4 regions of the Sporosarcina sp. FSL K6-2383 genome follow, and region 1 is predicted to be linked to each of the others. Evidence: riboswitches for the same ligand, from Rfam matches in the RefSeq annotation. Region 1 holds a riboswitch; each other region holds the start of a gene.
What was found. Region 1 has a riboswitch for thiamine pyrophosphate ahead of tenA (thiaminase II). Riboswitches for the same ligand answer to the same signal wherever they lie in the genome.
Positions count from the first base shown of each region.

Region 2: linked by a shared signal. The riboswitch ahead of MKZ10_RS03200 (YkoF family thiamine/hydroxymethylpyrimidine-binding protein) and the one ahead of tenA (thiaminase II) in region 1 are both predicted to bind thiamine pyrophosphate.
Region 3: linked by a shared signal. The riboswitch ahead of thiT (energy-coupled thiamine transporter ThiT) and the one ahead of tenA (thiaminase II) in region 1 are both predicted to bind thiamine pyrophosphate.
Region 4: linked by a shared signal. The riboswitch ahead of MKZ10_RS08420 (ABC transporter substrate-binding protein) and the one ahead of tenA (thiaminase II) in region 1 are both predicted to bind thiamine pyrophosphate.

Region 1 is NZ_CP152017.1:274,532-279,294, forward strand. It holds gene MKZ10_RS01545 (choice-of-anchor I family protein) at 1-1,905, opposite strand, end outside; gene MKZ10_RS01550 (hypothetical protein) at 2,106-2,489, shown strand; gene MKZ10_RS01555 (hypothetical protein) at 2,493-2,873, shown strand; TPP riboswitch at 2,934-3,039, shown strand; gene tenA (thiaminase II) at 3,134-3,823, shown strand; gene thiM (hydroxyethylthiazole kinase) at 3,820-4,569, shown strand; gene thiD (bifunctional hydroxymethylpyrimidine kinase/phosphomethylpyrimidine kinase) at 4,566-4,763, shown strand, end outside.
Region 2 is NZ_CP152017.1:603,712-608,474, forward strand. It holds gene MKZ10_RS03190 (ATP-binding cassette domain-containing protein) at 1-1,038, opposite strand, end outside; gene MKZ10_RS03195 (ECF transporter S component) at 1,028-1,630, opposite strand; gene MKZ10_RS03200 (YkoF family thiamine/hydroxymethylpyrimidine-binding protein) at 1,632-2,237, opposite strand; TPP riboswitch at 2,317-2,423, opposite strand; gene MKZ10_RS03205 (NAD(P)H-dependent oxidoreductase) at 2,713-3,270, shown strand; gene MKZ10_RS03210 (LLM class flavin-dependent oxidoreductase) at 3,457-4,521, shown strand; gene MKZ10_RS03215 (MDR family MFS transporter) at 4,639-4,763, opposite strand, start outside.
Region 3 is NZ_CP152017.1:3,454,855-3,459,617, reverse strand. It holds gene MKZ10_RS17520 (DEAD/DEAH box helicase) at 1-985, shown strand, start outside; gene map (type I methionyl aminopeptidase) at 1,783-2,529, opposite strand; gene MKZ10_RS17510 (hypothetical protein) at 2,633-2,749, opposite strand; gene MKZ10_RS17505 (hypothetical protein) at 2,811-3,158, opposite strand; TPP riboswitch at 3,267-3,368, shown strand; gene thiT (energy-coupled thiamine transporter ThiT) at 3,450-4,007, shown strand; gene MKZ10_RS17495 (tryptophan-rich sensory protein) at 4,048-4,763, opposite strand, start outside.
Region 4 is NZ_CP152017.1:1,685,519-1,690,281, reverse strand. It holds gene MKZ10_RS08430 (ABC transporter ATP-binding protein) at 1-808, opposite strand, end outside; gene MKZ10_RS08425 (PadR family transcriptional regulator) at 822-1,283, opposite strand; TPP riboswitch at 1,474-1,582, shown strand; gene MKZ10_RS08420 (ABC transporter substrate-binding protein) at 1,708-2,694, shown strand; gene MKZ10_RS08415 (thiamine-binding protein) at 2,707-2,997, shown strand; gene MKZ10_RS08410 (ABC transporter permease) at 2,994-3,767, shown strand; gene MKZ10_RS08405 (ABC transporter ATP-binding protein) at 3,760-4,494, shown strand; gene MKZ10_RS08400 (TatD family hydrolase) at 4,475-4,763, shown strand, end outside.

The sequences.
Region 1 (4,763 bases):
CATTTGTTCACGTGTGAGTTTTGCGTTTGGATTGAATTCACCATGACTAATTTCAGCTTCAAAAATAGCCTGTACCGCATCCTGTGCTAGGCTTGGTACATCGAGGGCATTCGCTAACATCTCCGTCAACTGCACATATGTTACTTCGTCTTGAGGTGCAAAGGTCGTTGTCGTTTTCCCTGCAATCACGCCGCGCTGGTACAAATCATCAACAAATGGATACGCCCAATGGCTCTCTTCGATATCTTCAAACAAAACTGATTTATGCATGCCTTTTCCACCAAATTCATAGATCGCAACCGTGCCAGATACTTCATGAGTTGCCGCTAATAGAGCATGACCTGTAGGGCTCTTGTCAGCTGAAATAAAGCGCAGACCTTCAGGCGATACATCCCCTTTAATATCCCCGCTATAATCTCTACTTGTAATAAACGTGACGAACTCAGGTTTCAATGGATTCATAAGGTCATAGACCATTATTCCACTCACTCGCTCCAAAGCGATAAATGCATACTTTTTACCATCAATTTCTCCGCTAACAACGGTTTCGGGTTCTGGACCCTTTGCAGAGCTCCTTTTGTCGTATGCGATTTCCTCGTTATCCGTGTTAAAGAACTGAGGGAGTGCTTCAGCTGTAATTTCCTCGAATTCACTTCCGCTATCAAACACAAGCTCCATTGTTTCAGCGTCAAAGATGGAGAAACTGCGTCCACCGTACGAATGGAGCGCCTCGTAAGAACCATCTGCTGTCATACCTTGCTCGAGTGTGATTTTGGTTTTCTTCATCTCATCGAATAAACCATCCGCCACTAACTGATCGAGTTCTTCTTGCGTGAACCCTTTATAATGATCTGCATTTAATTTAATCTTATCGGCGATATCCCCAATTTCAGCCTCTTCAGAATACGTTTCGTAATCCCGGGCATCACCTTCATTAGGTGTCAAAATATACGTTTTGCCGCCAGAGGTAAACGTATCAATGGCATCTGGCATGTAAAAACCTAGAAGAGGAAGATTTTCAATTGTTGTTTCATCATTACGCTTTCCATCGAGCTCGTTCCCAGGAATAGAGTGATCTTTCACCCCTAGCCCTTTCACATTAAGGATTTTTTCTGCCACGAGGTCAACTGTAGCGATGGCGTTATTTTCTTGCATCGATACATACGCTAGTTTACTATCTTCAGAAACCGCTACATATTCTGGCTCCAATTGCTGAAGGATGGTCCCTTTAGAATTCACTCGAACTTTCCCATCGATCTCCACATCTTTAAATGAAAGTGTATTTGCTGTGAAATCGCTTGGTTCTTTCGTGACATCAATGATGGAAATCGTACCTTCCGGATCAACCGCGTAATCATCACCCGGCTCTCCTTCATTTGCAACGATGGCTTTTGTCCCGTCCGGTGTAAATGTCACCATGTCGGGCAATGAACCGACTTGCACGTGCGATATGTATGCTCCCTCTTTTGTTAAAAAAACAATATAGCCTGGGTCTGTTTTCGGATTACTGACGACCGATACCGCCACTAGATCTTTTGTCGGATGAGATGCAACACTCGTAATATCTGTTACATTTTCAATACCGAAATCCGCTAAAAATACTCGTTTTAAGGCTCTTACTTTTGTAAATTCACCAGATGTTAATGCTTCAAAAGAAAGAATATCAATGCCAGATACGACGCCATTTGTGACAAAGGCACGTTTTAACGTTTCATCATAAGCCATAATTTCAGTACCACCAATACCTACTGCACTGTCATATTGACCAATTCGCGTCACCTTCAAATCATCCCCTTTATATTGAAATAAAGACGATTGTTCTGCAAATACATTATGTGGCTGACTTGCACCAAAAAGAATTCCCGCTGCCGCAATCCCTGAAATCATTTTCTTTCTCATTTTCATCTGTTTGCCTCCTAAATATAGTATCTTTCCATAAACCAATTCTAGCGGTCTATTGTTAAGCGAGTATTAATTTATTGTGTTTTTTCATAAAGAATCCATTCATTAGCAATTCATCCGTGTTGTTATGTACACGGATGAAATGCTACAATGAGTATACATATATCAAACCGTGCATATACTATTGGAAAGGAATGATGAAAGTGAGTGCTTCTACTTTGGATAAATCAAAAAAAACCGTTAACTCAGACACGTTAAAATTTCTTAAAAATAACGTATACAATATCACGGATATCACACGTCATAACAAGCTAACTGAAATGCTCGATCGTTTTTCTGAAGAAGTAACCGATGAAGTATTTATCATTCAAAATGCGAAGAATAAAAATGCAAAAGGTGCTTTTTTAGACTTAGATTATTTCGAAGAACTCCTAGCAAATAAAGAGGCTCTCGAGAATGCCCTAGATGAATTAATTGAAGAGACCGCCATACAAAGGCTAAACAGCAAGGCCACATTGTCTCTACATGATGTTTTTGACGAAGATGATATCGACTTTGACCAATTAATGAAAGAAATTGGGGACTAAAAATTGAACAATCTAGCCGAACTTACCCAATTTTTAATCGACAATTATAACGTAGAGCTAAAATTCACACCCGAAGTTAAACAAGACTTAAAAGCCATCAACAAAGGAAGTCGAACAAGTATACTAGCTCTTATTATTCGACGAGCTAAACAAGGACCACTTTTTGTGCCTGAAGGTGTTGCAAAATCATTACATGGCAATTTAAACGGCTTCGCAAAAATTAAATCGAAGTCTACTAACATCAGATGTATCTATCAACCCGTTAAATCCACCATTACAAGGATGGATATGATTGCAATCGGTCCTCGGGATAAAAGCAAAGCTTATAAATTAGCTGCCGAGCGTTTGGATGCTTTTTATTCACAGAGGCAAAACGACGAATAATAGTTTTATATCTTGCCAATTATCAAACTTATGTTATAGTTGTGATGAAAATCGAATATTTTTCGCCACTAGGGGAGTCTTTTAAAGGCTGAGACGCATATGCATATGCGGACCCTTGGAACCTGATCTGGATCATACCAGCGTAGGGAAGTGGGACTGCGCTGTTTTTTTATTGACCAAACCATCGTGGGCCGCTTCCTAAGCTATATTAGGAGGCGGCTTTTTCATTTTCAATAATAGGGATATGGGGAGTGGACAGGATGACATTTTGTGATGAAGTACGGTCGGAATGTGATGCATTATGGCAAGGGAGCTTTGACCATCCATTTATCAAAGGAGTAGCAGACGGCACTTTGCCTGTAGAAGTGTTTAAGTTTTATGTGCAACAGGATTCTTATTATTTGTCCCATTTTGCAAAAATCCAGGCGCTGGGTGCTGTGAAAGCACAGGATTTACTAACGACACAACGGTTTGCAGCACACGCAGAACGTACATGTAGTGCGGAAATGTCCTTGCATGAGTCCTTTTTCAGCATGTTAGACATAACCGAAGAAGAACGCACAGCATTCCAACCTGCGCCAACCGCTTATCAATATGTTTCCCATATGTATCGCGCAGCTCACGAGGGTGATTTAGCAGATATCCTCGCTGCATTGTTGCCATGTTACTGGTTGTATTATGAAATTGGCGAAAGACTCAAAGACGCGAAACCAAATCACCCCGTTTACGATAAGTGGATTCAAACCTACAGTTCTGAATGGTTTGAAGAGCTTGTACAAGAACAGATTGCCCGGATGAATGAACTAGCGGAAGCTGTTTCCCCAGAGAGACGCCTTCGGCTCAAAGAACATTTCCGTAAGAGCAGCTATTATGAATGGCAGTTTTGGGCAATGGCCTGGACACAGCAACAGTGGACAATTCACCCATACGAAGAGGTAGCGAACCAATGATACAAAAACTGCGTGAAGAACAACCACTTGTGCATTGCATCACCAATATCGTCGTGGCCAATTTCCAAGCGAATGGTTTGCTAGCACTCGGCGCATCTCCCATTATGGCCGATGCTGTGGAGGAGGCAGCGGAAATCGCTAGTATCTCGTCTTGTACCGTGTTAAATATCGGCACACTGAAACGGGAAACCGTCAAAGCAATGCTTCTGGCGGGGAAAAGCGCTAATCAGCATGGTAAACCTGTCGTTCTCGATCCTGTCGGGGCTGGAGCAACCGCTTTCCGCAAAGAATCTGTTTTAGGGATTTTAGATGAAGTCGATGTGACACTCATCCGATGTAATGCGGGCGAACTTGCCGCCATTGCAGGGGTAAAATGGGAGGCAAAAGGCGTCGACGCGGGTCAAGGTGACACGGATTTAGCCACACTTGCAGAGGACGTTGCACGTAGACACCACTGTATCGTTGCCGTTACCGGCGTGGTCGATATTGTCACCGATGGCAACAAAACGCTGCACATTACAGGCGGGCATCCATTGATGGCCAAAATTACAGGCAGCGGTTGCCTACTAAGTGCCATCGCAGGTGCATTCTTGGCTGTCGCGAATGAAATTTCGTTGGACGCGGTAGCGAATGCATGTATTTTTTATAAACAAGCTGGACAGCAGGCTGCTGAAAAATCCGGGGGTCCCGGCGATTTTCAAGCTCAGTTTTTGAACGCCCTTCATCAGGGAGGTGTAGCAAGATGACAGCTATCGCTTTAACTGTCGCAGGATCCGATAGTGGTGGCGGCGCAGGCATTCAAGCCGATTTGAAAACATTTCAAGAGTTGGGTGTCTTCGGGACATCGGCACTAACTGCTGTGACGGCACAAAATACACTAGGTGTACACGGGGTTTATCCAATTGAGGCAGCTGGTGTGACCGCGCAAATGCGGGCAGTG
Region 2 (4,763 bases), 330 kb from region 1:
AATCTCATCCTCAACCCGCTGTGTCACAAACAAATGCTCAGGCGATTGGGGCACATAGCCTGGAAGGACGGCTTCTCCTACAATTCGTCCCTTTGTCATCGGCATAATGCCGCAAATTGCTTTCAACAGCGTCGACTTTCCACTGCCGTTATGCCCTGCTAGTACAGCCACCTCTCCGCTATTCAACTGGATAGACACATCTTCTAACAACATTTTCCCTTTCATTTTCACAGACACACTCTGCATGTCAAAGACTGTTGCAGCACCCCTCGAAGACCTTCTTTTTTCGAATAAAATCGGAGCTGCCACAGTGCAATTGGTTCGTTCGACAAACCCGCCAGTTACAACCTGTAAACCCCAATCGAAAAAATTTCCCCAAGTATCAAGACGATGTTCAACTACAACGACAGTCCAGCCATACGCTCTTTGAAGTGCATCTAACCAGCCAACAAATTCATGTGCCGTCACCGGATCTAGATGTGACAAGGGTTCATCCAATAACAGAACTTCTGGTTTCATCAGAATGGCACAGGCAGTAGAGACTCGCTGCTTCATCCCACCTGAAAGTGTTTGAATGACTGTATGCCTTAAGTTACTTAGCTGTGTGACTTCTAATGCCTCCGTTATTCGCTGCTCCATCTCTCTACGTGGTACATGTAAGTTTTCAAGTGTAAAAGCCATTTCCTCTTCTACAGTTGGCATACAAAATTGCGAATCAGGATCTTGAAACACAGTGGCAACACGGGCATTGACCTCACCTGGGGCGTAGTCTTCATGGTCTTTATCCCATAACGTAATGGTTCCGGACAGAATGCCATCGCAACTCGCCGGGTACAGGCGGTTCATCAAATAAAGTAGCGTGCTTTTGCCGCTGCCGCTTGCACCTGTAATGACGACACGTTCCCCTTGCCGAATGGTCAAAGAAACGTCTTGTAACACGGGATTATCCTCCTCAGGAAAGCGGAAGGTGACGTTAGCGAATGCCATGACAATGGCGGACTCAATTGCTAGTACTTGCTTTGCCCATTCAACGACCATGCTGAACTGTTACTTTCTGCTTGCGATTTGGTTTATCCCTAGAAATGGCATAGCCACGTAGTGCACCTGTCGCAAGAAGACCGTCAGATACCCATTTCCCACCAAGTCCGGCAATCAGCGCACCACTCATAATTCGTAGACCAAACATGAGAGCAACATAAGAAGGGGAGAGCGCTGCATAACCCGACACGAAATAGCTGTAGACAAAGCTAAATACCGCTGATCCCACGCCCGCCAAAATGAGCACCCATGTATTGAATCGTTTGTAGCCTGTGGCGGCAAAGGCAGCTTCTGCCCCTAATCCTTGAATCAGTCCACTTAAAATCAGTCGCGGGCCAACTGCATTACCAATCATCACTTCAATGGCGGCAGCTACGGTTTCAGACAACACGGCGGCACCAGGTTTGCGAATGATGTACATGCAAATAATCGACACAATAAACCAAATGCCAAACATCCATTCATACGCAATCGGGCCGATGAAGCCAGCCCAAATATTTCCGACATGGACGAATAGTAAATAGACAACAGCAAATACAACGGCCAGCACCGACAATAACACAACTTCTTTCAGCTTCCAGGACTTCAACAAGTCAGGCACCGCCTTTGTGTGAAGGACTATTGATGCTCATATTAACCGTCATGACGAGATGTCGATGTTCCGCGGAGCGTGCCTCGGAAAAAGACTCTTCTAAAAATGTAAAAACCTCATGAATATCCCCGTGCAAGCCGCTGGCATAATGCATACTCGTGTTAAAGACACCTTGTTCCTTCGCACGCTCTACTTCTTTATAAATGACCGACATATAATCCGGATTGTTCATCGGATACAAAGCAAACTGTGAGGATACATATTGTCGTAAGTCTTTCACTAGTGGTTCATTTAATCGAACATCATCTTTTTCTAAATAAACATCCCCCGCAGTATCACCAGGACAGCCGACTGAAAAAGTACCGTTAAAGGCGACATGTGTCCCCGTTTTTGCAGCGTGTAACACAATAGCCTTGGCCGTATCAAAAACATGAATCTCTTTGCCACGTATGACCGTACTGACATCATCGGTGTGCATCCACACATTGGACGTATCTGCTTTCGATAATGCGCCTTTAATGATTTCTACAAAATTGTCCGCCATTGGATGAAGCGAAAACCGCAATCCAATAATCGGGCTCGTTCCACAAGAAAATGCTGTTTCCATAACTATTTCCCCCTATTTTACTCCACAAAAAAAGCCACATCCGTGAAGATGCAGCCCTCCTGCGCATAGGTGACCTACGGCAAAAGTAACCGCACTTCCCCACGCCAGTATTACCTGGTTCGAGTTATAAGGGATCGGAGCAAAAGCTCTCATCTCAGCCGAAAATAGGCACCCCTAGTGCAGAAAACGTATGTGATTTTGATTGTAAAGTTTGTATTATGCTGAATCGACTCCAGCGCATTCAGTGTAAAGGAAGGAATGGCGTTTGTAAAGTGTAAGATAAATGTAACCAGTTCCAGATGACTCTCGAAACTACTTGCTTGACAATACGTGGTTACAATTATATAGTTTGTTACGTAAAGTAAGTATTGTCGTTTGAAAAAGTAAATAAATTATATGGGTGGTTATCAAAGTGGGATTTTTCGACAGACTATTCGACAGACTATTCGGTAGATCAACTGAGGAGGAAAAAACAATGACAAATGTAAAATTGAAAATCGGTATTGTTCAAGGTAGTGTACGTGTAGGACGCAACGGTGATGCTGTAGCAAAATGGATGAATGAGTTCGCAAACAAACGTAATGATGCAGAGTATGAAATTGTAGACCTTGCTGATTACAACCTGCCATTCTTAGGCTCAGCAAATGCACAACCGGATGCTGAAGCACAAATCAAAGCGTGGTCAGAAAAAATGGCTTCTTTCGATGGTTATGTTTTCGTTACACCTGAATATAACCATGCAATTGGTGGCGCACTAAAAAATGCGTTGGACTTCTTGAACCCAGAATTGAACAACAAAGCAGCTGGCTTCGTTGGATATGGTAGCTTGGGTGGTACACGTGCACATGAAAATCTACGTCTAATCCTAGGTGAACTACAAGTTGCTGACGTTCGTACAGCGGTGACGTTCTCCCTGATGTCCGACTTTGAAAACATGAGCGTATTCAAGCCTGCTGATTACCATGCAGACAATGCAAACGCTATGCTTGACCAAGTTCTTGCTTGGAGTGGCGCATTAAAAACTGTACGATAATAAAGGATGTTCATACTGTATGCAGACATAATTCAAAACTATGTCTACATACAGTGCGTTTCGTAAGTGTTGTATAGTAGGACTAAAAATCGTACATACAAAAGGAGATAGCTGTTCTAGATGAAATAGCAAATGCATAACATAGAAACGAACATTTTACATTTTCTCTGAAATGGAGTACAGATAATGACAAATGAAGTAGGCAAACCGGGAATCGAAATAGGCATTTATACGTTTGGGGATATCGGCCCAGATCCACATACAGGAAAGACAATTAGCATTCAGCAGCGCCTACAAGAGGTGCTGGCTGCTGGAAAGCTAGCAGATGAAGCTGGACTTGATGTCTTTGGGGTAGGTGAACATCATCGTTTAGACTACGCGGTGTCATCTCCAGCTGTTACGCTCGCAGCAGTGGCACAGCATACGAAGCAAATTAAGTTAACGAGTGCAACGACTGTGTTAAGTACAATCGATCCTGTCCGTCTTTTCGAAGACTTTGCGACACTTGATTTACTGTCAAATGGCCGCGCAGAAATTATTGCAGGTCGTGGTGCATTTGTAGAATCTTTCCCGCTATTTGGCTATGATTTAAACGATTATGATGAACTGTTTGAGGAGCATATGCAGTTACTCCAACAGTTAAATACGAGTGAAGTTGTCAATTGGCAAGGTTCTTTCCGTTCATCGCTACAGAACGCCATGATTGCACCTCGTCCGGCACAAGAAAAATTACCGCTTTGGATTGGTGTGGGCGGAACACCGGAAAGTGCAATTCGGGCAGGTAGACTTGGCACAGGAATGGCTCTTGCTATTCTTGGCGGCGATCCAAGACGCTTCAAGCCACTTGTCGATTTGTATCGCCAAGCTGGATTAGAGGCGGGGCATAGCGTCGATGCCCTAAACGTAGCAGTGACGGGGCATACATTTATCGCCAAAACTACGCAACAAGCAAAAGATGAATTTTACCCCTATTACACAAGTTATTGGGAGTATGTGAACAAACAGCGCGGAATGAGCACGAAGATAGCCCGCTCTGATTTCGAGCAAATGGCTAGCCCTGAAACCGGATTATTTGTAGGAAGTCCTCAACAAATTATTGAGAAAATACTCCAACAGCATGAATTGTTTGGGCACCAACGGTTTATCGCGCAAATGGATATTGGAGGCATACCGTACGCAAGGGTTGCTGAAGGTATTGAAATGCTGGCGACAGAAGTGGCGCCGGTTGTTCGAAGAGAGACTGCAAAGTGAATGTAGTAGTTTTAAAATAAGTGGGAATACCGTATTTTCGATTAATCGACAATACGGTATTCCCACTTTTTCATTTCCACAAAGTATTTTGGAGAAATGGGTCTTTTTCAATGGCGGTTATTCTTTTTGCACCAGCTCATCTTCTTCACTTGGCTTCGCACGATAAACGATAAACGCCAAAAGAACGGCTACGAGAGACATGGCGAAAGCGATGAAATAGACAAGTTCGACGCCAGCTACCA
Region 3 (4,763 bases), 490 kb from region 1:
GCCTATTTTACAAGTAGTCGATGGCAATAAAAAACAAACCCAGGCATTGATTATGACGCCATCACAGGAGTTGTCGATGCAAATTGTCAATGTCATTAGAGAATGGGTGCAAGGAACACCAATTACTGTTACTCAGCTTATTGGCGGTGCTAATATGCAGCGTCAAATCGAGAAATTGAAGAAGAAACCAACAATTGTTGTTGGAACGCCAGGTCGTTTGGCGGAGCTTGTAAAAGTGAAGAAATTGAAAATGTATGATATACGTCATATTGTATTAGATGAGGGAGACCAGCTTCTATCTCGCGATCATCGAGTTATTGTAAAAAACATGATTGACGCAGCGCATCCAGACAGACAAGTCATTGCAGTATCTGCGACAATTACTGAGGAAATTGAAGTAGTTGCCAGCAAGTTTATGAATGATCCTATTCGCATTCAGGTTGGTGCTGAAGAAATGCCGAAATCAGGTAAAGTTGTTCATTCATTTGTTAAGACAGATATACGAGACAAGACAGATGTTTTACGGGGAATTTCTCATTTAAAAGGAATTCGTGCTTTAGCTTTTATTAATAATGTCGATCAGCTTCGGATGAAAGAAATGAAGCTCAAATATAATGAGGCACCGATTGCAGTCTTACATTCAGAAATGAAGAAATTTGAGCGACAGCAAACGCTGGAAAGCTTCCGTAAAGGGGAGTTACGTGTGCTAATCGCAACAGATCTTGCAGCGCGTGGATTAGATATCGAAGGACTGACGCATGTTATCCATGTAGACGTGCCGCACACGATTGAACAATACTTGCATCGATCTGGACGAACAGGACGTGCAGGAGAAGACGGAGAAGTGCTAACGCTGTTGTCCTATGCAGAGGAGCGCGATTACCGTAAGCTGACAAAAGGTATTAAAACGGTCCAAAAAGTATGGTATAAAGGCCAACTGACAGAAGGTAACTCGAAAACGGTTGGGAATAGTAAGAAAAAATGACATGTCTGTTGATTAAACATTTACTTGCATAAATCGCAGGTAAGCAAAGGCTTGAAAACTATCTTATCCCCAGCTCATTTTCGGTTCGCTTTCGACGAACTGTTCAAGACATAATTACCGAGGAGCAAGCATGACTAGAAACGACGAAGTCGTTTCTAGTCATGCTTTTTCGGTCATCTTATTATGAACAGTTTCCTGTCACGTACCTACAATGTTCAAGCGGAAAATGAAAATGCAGTGGCTTGAAAAGAATAGAATTGATGACTTTCTATAGAGAGTGTAAGCGCCCGAAGATGCAATTTCGGGCACTCTGGATCATTGTATAAGGTGTTCCTACTTTACTTTTTAGCAAAACCGATAAGAAAGTGACGCTACCTAAAATAACAGAGGGAAATACTATGGTAAAATTATCTGTCGCCAAAATTGTATCTTTGGCGGCCTTCTCAAATTAAGAAGCCCTCTATTCCTTCGTCCTCAAAAGCATTAGCACTTTGTGTACCGGAGTTTTTGGAGAGCGACGGATGAACGACCACCATACGATTACCGAAAAGAATGTATAGGGATACGGCGGAGTCGCGTCCCTATAAATGAAAATAGCACGGGAATTGTATAGAAGTCGTTCCATCCAAAGCGAACCAAAAGCTATTGGACTTAGAGTGACTAATAGTTGATTAAGTTATTTTTTTTAGTTAATCAACAAACGTGAAAAAGTAATGACGAAAAGGGCTATTCTAGAATCTACCCGGATTCTAGAATAGCCCTTTATTATTGATTCAGTTGGTATTTACTGAATCAATTTAAATCTTTGTCAAAATAATTGGCTCGCCTTTTGTAACGATAACCGTATGTTCAATTTGTGCAACGAGCGAATTATCAGGTGTAATGAATGTCCAGCCATCTCCTGATTCGATAATATGCTCAGCTTTTTGTGAGATGAAAGGCTCGACTGCAAGGACCATGCCATCTTTCAAAAGAGTCTTATCGGAAGGATCGTAGTAATTCAAAATATGCTGTGGTTCTTCATGCAAAGATTTACCAATGCCGTGGCCCGTTAAGTTTTTAATAACGGCTAGCCCGTGATTTTTCGCCTCACGTTCGACCGCTTTACCAATCCGGTTCAAACTAGAACCTGCCTTCACCTTCGTCATCGCAAGCTCGAATGCACTTGCGGCAACATCGCAGAGCAGTTGTTTTTTGTCGTCTGGTGTTCCAGCAACAAAAGAAATGCCAGTATCAGCAAAATAGCCGCCATAAGAGCCAGAAACGTCGATATTAACAAGGTCTCCATCTTGAATAACACGAGAGCCTGGAATACCATGTGCTACTTCATTGTTGACGCTAATGCATGTGTACCCTGGGAAATCATATTGGTCAATTGGTGCAGAAATTGCTCCTTTTTCTTCAAAGAGACGCCCCGCGAGCTCATCAATTTCTTTAGTTGTTTTACCAGGGACCGTTGCTGCTTTTAACGCTTCACGGATTTCGGCAACAATTTTACCGATTATTTTTAGCGCCTCAATATCCTGTTCAGTTTTTGCAATCATTTCGTACAAATCCTTTCTACCGTTCAATTTTTCTATACATACTATATCATATTATAACGCAGAAAAAAGCCTGCAAACTTTAAAGTAATTGCAGGCAGGTAAATTATTTTTTTGAAATAGTTGCATTGGAAGTTTTCTTATTTGCCATTATTTTTCGTACAATTGGGTAAGCGATGGGGGCTATTTTAATGGCTGTCTTAATTAATTTTCCGATTTTCAAATGAATTCTCTCCTAAAAATATATTTTGTATTCCGTTCCCGCATTTCAAATATGATAAACCTTATTTTAATACCTTCACGCCTTGAACAATATTCCAAATGACGATGATGACAAAGAGAAGTCCATAAATTAGCATGAAAATAAACGGGGTTAATTGCCAAAAACTAAAACTGAAATTATCGCCAGACATTCCGCTTATTTGATTTGTTAAAGAAAACATAGAGAAAGAAAAAATAACAAATCCCGCAATGAGTAATAGGGTCGGGACGAGATGGGAGATGAGTGAGCGTTTTGCATGATACTTAATTTCCCGGTTATCTGATATGAAATAAATGATAACAGGTAGAAGTAATGGAGCAAAAAAAACGCTGAAATAGCATAAAGAAGCTAATAGTTTATTGTTTTGCAAGAGTATCCCCTCCGTTATATGTTAACTATATAGGTTATTTGTTATTCTTGTTAATTATCTTGCTTAAAGATTGACCATCTTATACAATGAAAGAGTTAATTGAATAACTTGAACCACAAGGGGTGCCTTTTTGGCTGAGATTGGACAATTTGTCCTAACCCTTCGAACCTGTAAGATTATTCTTGCGTAGGGATGTGGATGGCAACCATCATATTGTGATGTCCCATTCTATCCGGGATGTCTTTTTTTATGCCCGGAATCCTACACCAACTAGTAGGAGGAGGAAGTCATTTGGATCGTAAACGTCTACAATTTTTACTCGAAGTAGCTATTTTAGGAGCTATATCATTTGTACTTGATAAGATTGGATTTTCAATGCCTCAGGGAGGTTCGGTCACATTATCTATGCTGCCAATTGTTGTCATGGCATTTCGTTGGGGCATTGTTGGGGGAATGCTGACGGGATTTGTCTCGGGGATTTTGCAACTGATTATGGGTGGCTATGTTTTTAATGCCATTCAGGCAGCACTCGATTATTTTGTCGCGTATGCACTTGTTGGTGTCGCGGCAGTTACGCTTGGTTGGCTGTTAAGTGGCAAAGCAAAAGGTAATAAAGGTACGATGGTCATGGCGATTGTTGTAGGTACGGTGATTGGCGGGCTTCTTCGATTTCTTATCCATTACATCGGCGGTATTGTATTCTTTGCGTCATATGCACCTGAGGGACAGCCGGTTTGGCTTTATTCGCTCGTATATAATGCAAGTTATATGATTCCTTCCATCATTTTATCAGCACTTGTAGCTTCATTATTATTTATGTCGGCACCACGTTTGCTACAACGTACATGAAAAATCGCCGTTCTTCCAAAAAGGAGGAACGGCGATTTTTCTATTTGACGGATGTTAATTGTTTTCTTTTGAAAAAAATCACGACAGCAATGGCTGCTGTTAGAAAAAGCGCTGCAGCTGAAACGAATAATTCATTGACGCCGTTTTTTACTGCAATTCCTATAAACGCCCATATGAATACACTGCTTAGAGCTATATCCGCATGGTGGTATAGGAAATGGAGTGCAATGGCTGTAGCGAAGGTCAAATAGATGACCGTCCATAGCGGATCGCTGAGTCCCCAGCCTGACCATTCATGTAGTGTAAGGACATAACTGATGTTGGCAATAGTCGCGATGAAAATCAAGCCAAGGTTAATGGCAATCGGAATTCTACCAAACAATTGGTTGTCTTTTTTAGGGTAAGTGAAATATAGGGCTAGTAATGTAGCGAGTAACAAAGCCATGAAAACAATTGTCCAATTAAAGAAACCGTAATGCCACAGCAGGAGCCAGACAATATTAAACAGACAGCTAATCGTAAACAGGATAGCTCGACCGTTTTGTAGTGATTGGCTAACGGTAGCGTTGTTGTGTTTAAAGCCGTATAGCCAAAAGGCAAGTAGCATATAAATAATAGCCGACAATGCGAAGACATATCCCGCGGGCATGAAAAGAACGGGTAACCTACTTGCGATGGCTACTGTTGTACTGCCGTTCAAAGGTATACTATTTGCTGCTACATTGACAAGGACGATGGCAATGAGCGAAAGGGTCA
Region 4 (4,763 bases), 1.4 Mb from region 1:
GCGTGCCCTCATTGACCTTAATAGCGCCCATCCACATACCGATCACAACGCCTATATTCACAACAAATAGCATAATCGGCATCAAAGTAAGAATCACTTGCTCCGCAGACATATTGCGCCTCGTTAATGTATGATTTACCTGTTGGAACAGTTCTTTTTCATAATCCTGTCGATTAAATGCCTTGATGACACGAATCCCTGCAAAGGTTTCCTGCAGCTTGGTATTCACCTGGTCCATCGCTTGTTGTACTTTGACAAATAACTTCCCTGATGTAATAGAAAAAAAGTAAATTAAAATCATCAATATCGGAATCGCCACTAACAATACCGGAAATAATTCACGAGCCGTAAACCAAACAATGACAACAGCTCCTATAAATAATAACGGTCCACGTACAAAAACGCGCAACGTCATCATAAGCGCCTGCTGGACAGATGTCACATCATTCGTCACAATGGTGATTAATTTCCCTGCACCGAATGCATCTGTATTTTTACTAGAAAACTGCTCCGTCTTTTTGAATACATCGCGGCGTATGTCCGCTGCAAAATTGACAGCTGCTTTTGTGCTGTATACCGTACAACCAACTCCCCCAATTAAACCAATCACAGCAGTTAGCAGCATTAACAAGCCAAGCTTAATGACGTAAGTATTATCATGATTCGCAATTCCCACATCAATCATTTGTTGCATAATTGTGGGCTGAAGCAGGTCCATCGCAACTTCAATACACATTAAAAGGGGGGCTAAAATCGCAAAGCGTGTATAAGGTTTTACATATTGAATTAATTTCTTTAGGGGTTGCATAGCATTTCCCTCCCTATTGGTTTTCTTTCTGTAAACGTTCTGTTATTTCCTCCAAAAAAGCAATCAACTTTGTAGATTTTTCTGGATTTTTTCGCGCTTGTTTCATCGCTTTTCGTACTTCGGCTTCCCACTGTTCCATCGCACGCTTTAACTGAACCGCCTCATCAGAATTTTGCCAAACCCATCTGGCTTCCCATTCAGTCCAGAAATCTCCTTCGATTCTGTTCGCGAAATCCTCTAAGCGTTCTTTCCCTTTTTCTTGAAGCACATATGTTTTTTTTTCTGAAGCCGGATCCAAATCAATCATCTCTTGTTCCAGTAATTCTTGAAGTGCTGGATAAACTGTGCCCGCACTTGCAGCATATAATCCGCCCGAACGATGTTCTAATTCCTTCATCATTTGATAGCCATGCATGGACTCTTCCTTCAGTAAATGCAAGATTGCCAGTTGTACAAACCCTCTCCGCCTTTTCATTGCAACCCCTCCTTTTAACTATATCGATAATTTTAGTCGATATATCGATTAATTACAATAGATATAGAGTAGCAATTTTAAATAAATGAATAATCCAGTTTTTCACTTGCATTATTTTGTTTGGGCTTGCTTCATTCACACGGATGTGGCAGAGTAGTAGATGTACTAATCATAAAAAATTCATACAGTTACAATTATGTGGGGGGACCAGTCGAACTGGTTGAGATATACTTTGGAAGTATAGACCCTTAGAACCTGATCTGGTTGACACCAGCGGAGGGAACATACTCATTAGCCATGTCTATTGTTTATGCGTTCTTCGGTTGCCCGGAGAACGCATTTTTGTGTTCAAAAGAGATGTATTTTGTGTTCCTTGGGCAGCCGTTCACTCGTAATTGCTATGAATCCAAGAGGAGGAATAGAGTTGAGAAAAGTTTTGTTGTTCGTCATGCTTTGTTTGTTGCTGGCGGCGTGTGGTACCGATAAGAGTAATGAATCGAAGAAAGATGGCCAGTTAGAGAAAGTCCAATTTGTCCTAGATTGGACGCCAAATACAAACCACACAGGCTTGTATGTTGCACAGGAAAAAGGCTTTTTTGAACAACAAGGTCTAGATGTTGAAATTATGCTTCCAGGTGAAGCAGGTGCTGACCAGCTTGTCGCAGCCGGAAAAGCACAATTTGGCATCAGTGCACAAGAAACGATTACAGAAGCGCGTGCTCAAGAGATCCCAATCGTGTCAATCGCGGCCATTCTTCAGCATAATACGTCGGGATTTGCCTCTTTGAAGAAAGCTGGCATTGAATCACCAAAGGATTACGAAGGAAAAACATATGGTGGCTGGGGTGCTCCTGTTGAACAGGCAGTCCTCTCTTCATTAATGGATAAAGAACAGGCTGACATCAATCAGGTTGAAATTATCAACATGGGGAATTCAGACTTTTTCACAGCCGTCGAACGTGATATTGACTTCGCATGGATTTACTATGCATGGACAGGCATTGAAGCCGAGCTGCGTGGCATTGACTTGAACATGCAGTATTTAAAGGATTTCTCGGACAAGCTGGACTATTATACGCCTGTCATTACGACGAGCGAAAAAATGATTAGCGACAATCCAGATACGGTTCGCGCTTTTGTCAAGGCAGTTACGCAAGGTTATGAATTTGCCATTGACAATCCAGATGAAGCGGCATCGATGTTATCGAAGGCGGTTCCTGATTTGGATGAGGAGTTGGTCACAGCAAGCCAACAATGGATTTCATCAAAATACCAAGACGATGCACCGCGCTGGGGTGAACAAAAACTTGAAATTTGGCAAGGCTATGCAGAATGGATGACTGACAACAATTTACTCGACGGTGAATTTATCGCAGAGGACGCATTTACCAATGCATTTTTACCTAAATAAGGAGGAACTACTATGACAAACGCACTTGTTAGTATTCAAATCATCCCCAAAATGCCCAATGGAGAAGATGTGATTCCCTTGGTAGATGCCGCTATTGCAGTTATTGAGGAAGCAGGTGTCCCTTACCAAGTATCACCGCTGGAAACAACAATGGAAGGTAACTTGACGGAGTTACTAGCGATTGTACAAAAAATGAATGAGCTTATGATTGAAAAAGGCTCACTAAGTATCATTTCGCAGGTGAAAATACTTTATAAGCCAGACGGTGCTTCCATGGACAAACTGACGGAGAAATACCGTTGAAACACGTATTTAAAAAAGGATGGCGACCTCTATTGGTCATCATCCTTTTACTTATCCTTTGGGAACTAGCAGGCCGGCTATTCAATATTCCCGCATGGCTACTCCCCGTTCCTACACAAGTGTGGCAAGAGACCATTCAGGGCTGGTCACTTTATTTCGGTCATATTTTATCGACCATCCGTCTGACACTTACTGGTTATACGATTGGTATTATTGTAGGTCTAGCCGTTGCCATATTGTTATTCCGTCTACCTGTGTTACAGGAAGCCTTTTATCCGCTACTGATTTTATCGCAAAACATTCCAATCATTGTGTTAGCACCTTTGCTTGTCATCTGGTTCGGATTCGGTATGTTACCGAAAGTGATTATTATTGTACTCGTGTGCTTTTTCCCCATCACCATCGCCCTACTGGATGGTTTGCGGCAAACAGACCGAGATTTGCTGCATTATATGAAAATGACGGGGGCATCGAATCGACAAATTTTTTGGAAATTACAGTGGCCCTATGCCCTGCCTTCTCTCTTTTCAGGTTTAAAAATTGCAGCTACCTATAGTGTCATGGGCGCTGTCATTTCAGAATGGCTCGGTGCCAATAAAGGAATTGGTGTCTATATGACACTAGCATCCTCCTCCTTTAAAACGGATCGCGTATTTGTCGCTATTTTGCTTATTATGATTTTAAGTCTAACTTTTTTCGCTATCATTGCAATGATTGAAAAATGGCTGTTCCGCTGGCAGCGACAAGGAGGGAATTCATCGAATGGGTAAATTACAGTTACAGCAGATTTCAAAGTCTTATGATGATCTTCATGTGCTACAAGATGTATCCTTTCATGTCGATGAAGGCGAATTTGTCTCCATTGTCGGACCATCTGGCAGTGGGAAAAGCACATTATTTCAACTCATTGGTGGCCTATATCCACCAGATCATGGCAAGATTATGCTGGATGGCAAAACGCTCAACAACTCGCGTGGCCACATTAGCTATATGCCACAAAATGCTTCGTTATTTCCATGGCGAACGATTTTAGAAAATGTATTATTAAGCTCAGAAATTGCGGGACAAAAAGATACTGCGACTGCATTGGAGCTTATTGAAAAAGCCGGACTCAGCGGCTATGAACAAGCCTATCCACACCAATTATCTGGTGGTATGAAGCAGCGCGTCGCCTTTATTCGCAGTCTTAACAGCCCTCAATCCATCATTTGCTTAGACGAACCATTCTCCGCACTCGATGAATTCACGCGATTTGAAATGCAGGAATGGCTGCTAGCTATTTGGGAGCAATACCGTAAATCGATTGTATTTATTACACATAATATCGAAGAAGCTCTGTATTTATCAGACCGAATTTTAATTCTTTCCGATAAACCAGCGTCCATCCGAAAAGAAATTAGCGTTTCTTTTCCGAGACCGCGGACGGAAGATATGTTATTGAGCGAGCCATTTATGCAGTTGAAAAGGGAGATTCATCATGAACTACGAGGAAAATGACCCACTGCCAATCATTGACGCACATATCCACCTTGACCAATATGATATAGCCGGGCAGAGAGCAATCATCGACGATTTGGAGAGTCCATCCTCTACACTAAGTGGCTTAATCAGTGTGTCAATGGACCTTGCTTCCAGCGTCAACAATTTGAAACTTGCAGAAAGTCATTCAGGCATCTCCCCGGCCTTCGGCTATCATCCGGAGCAAGGGCCACCTTCTGATATTGTCCTGCAGGAGCTATTTTCTTTCATGCATCTACATAAGGATC